Regions from separate parts of the Streptomyces sp. NPDC058457 genome, predicted to be linked through region 4. Evidence: riboswitches for the same ligand, from Rfam matches in the RefSeq annotation. Region 4 holds a riboswitch; each other region holds the start of a gene.
What was found. Region 4 has a riboswitch for S-adenosylmethionine ahead of thrC (threonine synthase). Riboswitches for the same ligand answer to the same signal wherever they lie in the genome.
Positions count from the first base shown of each region.

Region 1: linked by a shared signal. The riboswitch ahead of ACFWPS_RS30430 (ABC transporter substrate-binding protein) and the one ahead of thrC (threonine synthase) in region 4 are both predicted to bind S-adenosylmethionine.
Region 2: linked by a shared signal. The riboswitch ahead of ACFWPS_RS30480 (ABC transporter substrate-binding protein) and the one ahead of thrC (threonine synthase) in region 4 are both predicted to bind S-adenosylmethionine.
Region 3: linked by a shared signal. The riboswitch ahead of ACFWPS_RS28080 (amino acid ABC transporter permease) and the one ahead of thrC (threonine synthase) in region 4 are both predicted to bind S-adenosylmethionine.

Region 1 covers NZ_JBHXLU010000046.1:27,799-29,995, reverse strand. The annotation lists gene ACFWPS_RS30435 (MFS transporter) at 1-58, opposite strand, end outside; SAM riboswitch class IV at 412-524, shown strand; gene ACFWPS_RS30430 (ABC transporter substrate-binding protein) at 904-2,197, shown strand, end outside.
Region 2 covers NZ_JBHXLU010000046.1:42,426-44,622, forward strand. The annotation lists gene ACFWPS_RS30480 (ABC transporter substrate-binding protein) at 1-1,151, opposite strand, end outside; SAM riboswitch class IV at 1,426-1,535, opposite strand; gene ACFWPS_RS30485 (GntR family transcriptional regulator) at 1,760-2,197, opposite strand, start outside.
Region 3 covers NZ_JBHXLU010000040.1:24,200-26,396, reverse strand. The annotation lists gene ACFWPS_RS28085 (amino acid ABC transporter ATP-binding protein) at 1-5, opposite strand, end outside; gene ACFWPS_RS28080 (amino acid ABC transporter permease) at 2-985, opposite strand; SAM riboswitch class IV at 1,372-1,495, opposite strand; gene ACFWPS_RS28075 (glutathione S-transferase C-terminal domain-containing protein) at 1,573-2,197, opposite strand, start outside.
Region 4 covers NZ_JBHXLU010000003.1:183,768-185,964, reverse strand. The annotation lists gene thrC (threonine synthase) at 1-981, opposite strand, end outside; SAM riboswitch class I at 1,000-1,162, opposite strand; gene ACFWPS_RS04410 (glucosyl-3-phosphoglycerate synthase) at 1,320-2,197, shown strand, end outside.

The DNA of each region.
Region 1 (2,197 bases), on a different contig from region 4:
AGTCACGGACCCGCAGCGCGGCGAACACCCCTGTCGAAGTAGTGCTGTTGACGTCCATGCCTCTCTTTCCGACCGGGCGGTACGGGGGGGCCGGGGGTACGCGGCGGCGCGTGGGCGCGGCGGTACGCGGGCTGGGAAAGGGCTGAAGGAAGCCGAAGAGAGCTGAAAGGAGCTGAAAGGAGCGAGTGGTCAGCGACAGGTCTGGTCGAACTGGTCGGCGCGGCGGCCCGCCCAGAACGGGTCGAGCAGCATGCTCCGTGCCTGACCTGCGGTCTCCATGGCCGGATCAAAGCACACGGCACAGGGTGCGTCCACCAGGCGTCCCGGCACGTGAGACGGCTCCCTGTTCTCAAAAGGGGCGCCAGGCTGGGGCATTGACGTACGACAAAACCGATCCGTACGATCGCCAACGGCATTGAGTGTCAGCGTCAAGCCCTGGCTCGCTGACCGGCAACCCTCCACGCGGTGGGGTGCTCCAGGTGAAAGCCCGGCGGGATCACCGACGACTCCCGCAAGCGCGCGGCCCCGTGACGGGGCCGGAGACGGGGAGGAGCGGCATGCGGCACAGCGATGACCCGGCTGTCTCCCCCACCGACGCCACGGCGTACTCCAGGCTCTCGCGCCGGCGCCACATCGATCTGAAGCGCTCGACCAGCAGCTTCTGTCGGGCCTGACGAGCCCGCCCGCCGCCGGCTGACCTCCGTCACCGGCGCAGGCCCCTTCGCGCCGTCCTTCCCCTCGGCACCACTTCTCGGTGCCGTCCGCCAGCCACCCCTCGTCTCTGCACAGCGCTTCCCCGGCCGGGGCAGATCCGGCCGGGGCCGCACGCCCCTGCGCGGCCGTGCCTCGCGCCCGTAGCCCGGCACCCCGTGCCTTGGTGACACGAGTAGGAGAACTCCCTCCGTGACAGCACTTCCGGATTTCAGACCCTCCCGATGGGCGCCCCTGGCCGCGCTCCTGACCACCAGCGTCCTGCTGACCGCGTGCGGTTCGGGCGACGACGCCTCCGGCGGCGGAAGCGGCCCGGCGAAGTCCGGCGGCACCCTGACCTTCGCGGTGGGCTCCGACGCCGGCTGCGTGGATCCGCAGCAGGTCGCCAGCAACGACACCATCTACTCGGTGCGCCAGATCGTGGACTCCCTGACCGACCAGGACCCCAGGACCGGCAAGATCGTGCCGTGGCTCGCCAAGAGCTGGGACATCAGCGCCGACGCGACGACGTTCACGTTCCACCTGCGGTCCGGCGTCACCTTCAGCGACGGCTCGAAGCTGACCGCGCAGGTGGTCAAGGACAACTTCGACGCGGTGCCGGAGCTCGGCGCCCTGGGCACCCTCGCCGAGGGCTATCTGAGCGGCGTCAAGAGCACCACCGTGGTCGACCCGCTCACCGTCAAGGTGGCCTTCAAGCAGCCCAACGCACAGTTCCTGCAGGCGACTTCGACCCACTCGCTGGGCATCGAGTCCTCGGCGAGCGTCAAGCGGAGCCCGCAGCAGAAGTGCAGCGACGGAGTGGTCGGGTCCGGGCCGTTCGTGCTCAAGCAGTACGTGCAGAACCAGTCGATCGCCCTGGACAAGCGGACCGGGTACGACTGGGGCTCCTCGCTCTGGTCGAAGAAGGGCGAGGCCTACCTGGACAAGCTGGTGTTCAAGGTGGTGCCCGAGGCGGGGGTGCGGGCCGGCAGTCTCCAGTCCGGGCAGGTGGACGCCATCAGCAGCGTCGGCAAGGCGAACGAGGCGGCGCTCAAGGGCGGCCAGGTCACCCTCCAGAGCCGGGCCAACCCCGGTGTGGTGTTCGGCCTGGGGCTCAACAACTCGCGGCCCCTGCTGAAGGACGCGAAGGTACGCCAGGCGATCCTGGCCGCCGTCGACCGGAAGCAGATCGCCGACACCGTCTTCCCGACCGGCACCCAGCCGGCGACCAGCGTCCTGGCGCACACCACCCCCGACTACACCGACCTCTCCACGGACCTCGCCTTCGACGCGGCCAAGGCCAAGTCCCTGCTGGACGAGGCGGGTTGGAAGGACGGCAGTGACGGCGTCCGCGCCAAGGACGGCAAGAAGCTGAGCCTGACCATCAGCTGGTTCCCCAACGCGGCCACCAACCAGCCCGCCCTGGAGCTGGTCCAGCAGCAGCTGAAGGCCGTCGGGATCGACGTGGTGCTCAAGCAGCTCCCGGTCACCCAGTTCGCCACCACCC
Region 2 (2,197 bases), on a different contig from region 4:
TGCGCCGCCTTCAGCCGGGCCGCGGCTGCGGCCTTGTCGGGGCCGCCCTTCTTGTCGCCGTAGAGCGACTTGAAGGAGGGGGTGGCGCCGGTCAGGCCGTCCGGGACGGAGCTGTAGAGCGGCTGGTAGGTGTTCTTGTAGACCTGCTGGGCGAGTTGGGACCGGTCGACGGAGTCCGCGACCGCCTGCCGGACGGCGAGGGCCTTCTTCGCGTCGGCGTTCTTCGCCTTGGTGCCGTAGGGCTGGCTCGCCAGGTCGAAGACGATGTAGCGGATGCCGTTGCCGGAGCCGGTGTGGACCTTGATGTCCTTCTGCTTGGCGAGGTCGTCCAGGTCGGTGGTGGTGAGCGTGCGGTAGACCGCGTCGATGGTGCCCTGCTGGACGTCGAGCTTCAGATTTCCGGCGTCCGTGTAGTACTTCAGCTGGACGTTCTTGGTCTTCGGCGTGCCGAGTTGCCCCTTGTACTCCGCGTTGGCGGTGAAGGAGACCAGCGAGTTCTTGTCGTAGCTCTTGACTCCGTACGGCCCGTTCCACGGCTTGGCCGCGACGATCGACCTGTCGTCGAGGATCTTGTCCGCGGGGAACACCTGCTCGTCCACGACGTAGCCGGCGGCCGTGGACAGCACCTGCGGGAACAGCGTGTCGTTGGCCGACTTGAGGGTGAAGACGACCGTGGTCGGGTCCGGGGCGGCGACCGAGGCGAGGTTGTACAGCAGTGACGACGGGCCGTTCTCGTCGGCGATCTTCAGGTCTCGGTCGAAGCTGAACTTGACGTCCGAGGCGGTGAGTTCGTGGCCGTTGGCGAACTTGAGGCCCTTCTGGAGGGTGACCGTGTACTCCTTGGGCCCGGTCAGCCTGATCCCGGTGGCCAGGTCCGGGGAGACGGCCGCGGAGCCGTTCTTCTGGCTGAGCAGGGTCGCGTAGACCTCGCTCTCGACGGTGCCCGAGCCCGCGTCCCAGGCGCCCGCCGGGTCGAGGCTGGTGACCTGGTCGGTCGTACCGACGGTGAGCGCCGTGGCGGAGCTCGCGGTGCTGCCGTCCTTGCTGCTGGTGCAGCCGGTCAGGGCCACCAGGAACGCCGTGCCGAGGGAGATCGCGCCGAGGCCGGGGCGAAGGGGTCTGTACGGCGCCGGGCCGGTGTGGAATGCCATCAGTGGTCTCTGCTTCCGCATCGAGGGTGCGCTGGACGGCCGAGGCGCAGGGCGCGCCACGGCGTGCGAGGTCAGGTGAGGGAGATCAGGTGAGCGAAGGGGGAGCGAGGGTTACGGCGACGGGCGGCGGCAGCTCTGCCGACCCGCGGTGGGCGGGATCAGCCCCGACACAGACAGCTGGACACCAGCAGCAGGTCGACATGGAGCCGGGAGCACAGCACCAGCGCTCTCGCCATGCCGTCCTCCCGGGTTCTGGCCCGCCTCGGGGCCGATGTGAGCGCACTTGCAGAAAGAAGAGATCCGCCGAGCCGTCACCTGGGGCACCCCACTGCGTCGAGGGTTGCCGTCCGGCCAGCCAGGGCTTGATCACCGGAACTCGTAGCTCGCGCACACCGTAGATCGGCTGTTCTCCCGGCGTCAACCTGCCCCTGGGCTGATCGTCGGGCAGGTGGACGGGGGACGGGCCGGTACGCCGGGAACGGGAGCTGACGCCGAACGAGGTGACCCAACCCGAGCCCGGGATCCACGTGTTCGACCTGGAGCGGAACATGGCCGGCTTCGCGAGGCGGACAGCGCCCCCACATCCGCGCGTCCGCCTCGCGTCGAACTCAGCGTCCGGTGTCGGAAACGCTCAAATGCTCCCAGTACGCGTCGAAGCCTGCCCGTGCGGCGGCGAACACACGGCCGTCCGGGCACTCCGGTTCCTCGTCGCCACGGTAGTGCCGGAGTACGGAACCGAGGCCGAGTACATCCACGGCGGGCACCGGCGTTCCGTCGTCGACGACGATCGTGCGGGGGACCGGCTCGTACAGGCCGAACAGCAGGTCGTCGTTGATGAAGTACAGCTTGCACTGGGGGGTCACGGCGACCCGGCGGAACTCCGCACCGGCATCGACGCCCAGTTCGCGCAGGTGCGCCATGAGGTCGGTGATCCCGGTCGCGTGCCGTCGGGTCATGGCCTTCCAGCGAAGCCATACCCGCTCGTCGTCCGGGTCCTTGGCCGCGGGGTACGCCGGCCGCACCGTCTCCGCGGGCAGGAGGACGCG
Region 3 (2,197 bases), on a different contig from region 4:
GTCATACCGCGGCCTCCCGGCGGATACGGGCGCGCAGGTCGGTGAGGCCGGTGCGCAGTTTCTGCAAGGGGGTCGGCGGCAGCGTGCGGGTGGCGCCGCGGGCGTAGTACCGCTCGACGTAGAACTGGACGACAGAGACGATGCTGGTCAGGATCAGGTACCAGACGGTCACCACCAGGAGCAGCGGCACGATGTCCCCGGGGTAGGTGGAGCCCATGCTCTGCGCGGATCCGAAGAGGTCGAGCAGCGAGACGTAGAAGACCAGCGAGGTGCTCTTGATCAGGCCGATCAGCTGGTTGACGTAGTTCGGGGTGATCGACCTGAGCGCCTGCGGGAACACGATCTTCCGGAACTGGTAGCCCTTGGGCAGGCCGAGCGCGGCGGCCGCCTCGTGCTGGCCCTGGTCCACGGAGAGGATGCCGCCGCGGACCACCTCGGCCGCGTAGGCGGCCTCGTTGAGGCTGAGGCCGATGACGGCGACCACCATGTCGGTGGCGAGCTTCGACTCGTCGAAGGAGAAGAAGGCCGGTCCGAAGGGGACGCCGATGCTCAACGTCTTGTACAGGGCGCTGAAGTTGTAGAGGAAGAGCAGGACCACGATGAGCGGGATGGAGCGCAGCGCCCACACGTAGGTCCAGCTGACCGCGCGCAGCACCGGGCTCTTCGAGAGCCGGGCCAGGGCGAGCAGGATGCCGCCGAGGAGGCCCAACACCGCGCTGTAGGCGGCGACTTCGAGGGTGATGACCAGTCCGTCGAGGATGGTCGGCCGCAGGAACCAGTAGCCGAAACGGTCCCACTGGTAGAACGGGTTGGTCACCAGTCCGTGGGCGAACTGGACGACGAGGACCAGGACGACGGCGGTGGCGATCCACCGGCCCGGCCTGCGCAGCGGCAGAACTCGCTGTGCGGCCAGGGGTTTTGACGGCTCGTCGGCTGCGGGGGGCGCCTCGGGGGCAGCGATCGTGGCGCCTGGGGGTTCACTCATGGCGGGCTCCGGCGGAGTCGGACACCCACGTGTCCCGCGGCGGGGGCCGCGCACCGTGCCGTGTTCGGGCACGGCACGATGCGCGGAGGCGCGCGGGGCACGGGGCTGGGCGGACGGCGGCACACCGGGCGGCCGGTGTTTCGACGGGGACGCTGGGGTGCTGAGCTGCGGGAAACCGGCTAAAAGGCCTGGTCAGACCCGACAGCGGGCACAGCCCGGTGCGGTACACGCGCTACACAGGGCGCTGTTGACACGGAGCAGGTCGACGGCACGGTCGGCGACGAGCGGGCTCGGGTACGGGCGTACGCAGCCCACGGCGCGGCGCTGGGCCGTCCTGGAAGCTGCGTACATGTCCGTCACCTGTCACTGTCGAGCCGGCCCCGGGGGCCTCGCGCTTACCGAATCGTCGCTTGCCGAAACGTCGTCGGTCCGGTCGTCACCTGGGGCACCCCACCGCGATGCGAGGGTTGCCGGTCAGCAAGCCAGGGCTTGACGCTGACACTCATGACCGTTCTGGTCCGTAAGTAACGCAGTTGCCCGAACGAATGTCAACGCCTGTCCGACTGGCGAAACGGTTCGGGCCGCTCTCACCTGCGCGGAACGCCGGGTGCGTCCGCCGCGTGGCCCGCCCAGTCCAGGATCTGGACGGCCGCGCCGGCGGCCTCCAGGCCCTGGCAACGGCCGTGGTGGCGGCGGGCGATGCCGTCGAGGTCGAGGTGGGCGCCGAAGGCCGGGTGGGCGGCCAGCCGCCGGGCGTAGGCCCACAGCACCGGGTGACCGGCGATGGCGTGCACGGCGGCGGCGTCCAGGTGGTTGCGGTGCACGGTGTCGAGTTGCACCAGGGTCACCCACAACTCGATGTCCGCGGCGGTGAGTTGCCCGCCGACCAGGAACTCCACGCCGGTCAGCCGGCGCTCCAGACCGTCCAGGGCGGCGAGCAGCACCGCCAGCGCCTCCGGGTCGCCGCCCTCGCGGCCGGCCCGCTGTGCGGCCTGCTCGATGTCCTCGGCGCACAGCCGCTCGACGGCCTCGATCTCGGCCTCGGCACCGCACGGGTAGAGCCGGGCGACGCCGTCGCCGAAGTGCCGGTCCAGGTCGCGCAGGATGTCCCGGCTGTGGGTGCTGACGATACGGCCGGACCAGTCGTCGCTGAACACCGGCGCAAGTGCCGGTCCCGAGTAGCGGTGGGCGCTGGCCTCGTACAGCGGGCGC
Region 4 (2,197 bases):
GCCGTCGGCCGGGTTGCCGATGGCGAGGGACTTGGCGATGGTGTTCGGCTTCTGCGGACGGACCACGTCGTGGCCCTCCTTGTAGGCCACCGACACCGGCGAGCATCCCTCGGCCTGGGCACCGAAGATCTTGTACGGCTTGTCCTCGACGAGTCCGAGCTTGATCAGCTCCTGCAGACCCTTGTCGATCTTCGTGAGCTGCGAGCCGGAGGCGATCGGGATGACCAGCTGGTCCGGGATCTGCCAGCCGAGCTGCTCGCAGATCTCGTACGCCAGGGTCTTGGAGCCCTCCGCGTAGTACGGCCGCAGGTTGACGTTGACGAAGCCCCAGCCCTCGCCGGCCGGGTCGCCGATCAGCTCGGAGCAGAAACGGTTCACGTCGTCGTAGTTGCCCTCGATGCCGACGAGCTCGCCGCCGTAGATCGCGGCCATGACGATCTTGCCCTGCTCCAGGTCGTGCGGGATGAACACGCAGGAGCGGAAGCCGGCCCGGGCGGCGGCGGCACCGACCGCGCCGGCCAGGTTGCCGGTGGAGGAGCAGGAGAGGGTGGTGTAGCCGAAGGCGCGGGCGGCCTCGACGGCCTGGGCGACGACGCGGTCCTTGAAGGAGTGCGTCGGGTTGCCGGAGTCGTCCTTCACGTACAGCCCGCCGGTCACCCCGAGCTCGCGGGCCAGGTTGTCGGCCTTGACGAGCTTGGTCCAGCCGGGGTTGATGTTCGGCTTGGTCGCCACGTCCGCGGGGACGGGCAGCAGCGGCGCGTAGCGCCAGATGTTCGCGGGACCCGCTTCGATCTGCTTGCGGAGCTCCTCGGTGTCGTAGGCCGAGAAGTCGTACGCGATCTCCAGCGGGCCGAAACACTCCTCGCAGGCGAACAACGGGCCGAGCGGCACCCGGTGACCGCACTCGCGGCAGCTCAGGGCGGCGGCGGGGCCGAGGTCTACGGTGGAATCGGTGGCGCTTGCAACAGTCTGCACAGCCATGTGAGGCGAGGCCCTTTCTCCTCATCTTCCTCACGACGCATTTCGCCGTGAGACGGATTTGGCACCTTCCCTAGCCGGGAGCCTCGCGAGCGATCGACACTGATCGGCGATCTACGAGTAACCGACTGGAGGGTTGCCGGGGCTTCAACGGGCCGTTTCCCTCTGCCCCTCTGGATGAGCGGTATGTGGTTGTCAACACCGGGTGACCCCAGGACATGCGATGGTCATCGGCGTTGTTCAAGACTGTAACCGAAGGCCAGGACAGTTGAGTGAGTCGTCCGAACCGCGAGATGGATCACACCTCGCCGTGTGACCGTGACAGTGAGGAGCCGCTGACCGTGCTGGAAGAAGTCGAGCGCTGGCTGGCCACCCGCTCCTGGTCCGTAACCGATCGTCCGCTGCACCGGATCATGGCCGCGAAACGGTCCTCCGGGCAGACGGTCAGCGTCGTGCTGCCCGCGCTCAACGAGGAGGAGACCGTCGGCGACATCGTCGCGATCATCCGCCACGACCTCATGCAGCAGGTGCCGCTCGTCGACGAGATCGTGGTCGTCGACTCCGGCTCCACCGACCGCACGGCGGCCGTCGCCGCGGCGGCCGGCGCCCGCGTCGTGCACCGCGACGAGATCCTGCCCCGCATCCCGACCGTCCCCGGCAAGGGCGAGGTCCTCTGGCGCTCCCTCCTGGTCACCACCGGGGACGTCGTCTGCTTCATCGACGCCGACCTGCGCGACTTCTCCTCCGACTTCGTCACCGGCATCGTCGGCCCTCTCCTCACCGACCCGGACGTGGACCTGGTCAAGGCGATGTACGACCGCCCGCTCGGCGGCGCCGCCGGGCAGGGCGGCCGGGTCACCGAGCTGATGGCCCGCCCGCTGCTGAACATGCACTGGCCGCAGCTGGCCGGATTCGTGCAGCCGCTGGGCGGCGAGTACGCGGCCCGCCGCTCGCTCCTCGAACAGCTGCCCTTCCCGGTCGGCTACGGCGTGGAGCTGGGCATGCTGGTCGACGCCCTGCACCTGGTGGGGCTCAACGCGCTGGCGCAGGTCGACGTCGGCGTCCGCAAACACCGCCACCAGGACGGCCAGGCCCTCGGCCGGATGTCCGCCGCGATCTACCGCACGGCCCAGCTGCGGCTGGCCCGCGGCCACCTGATCCGCCCCTCCCTCACCCAGTTCGAACGGGGCGAGGACGGCTTCGAACCGCGCACCTACTC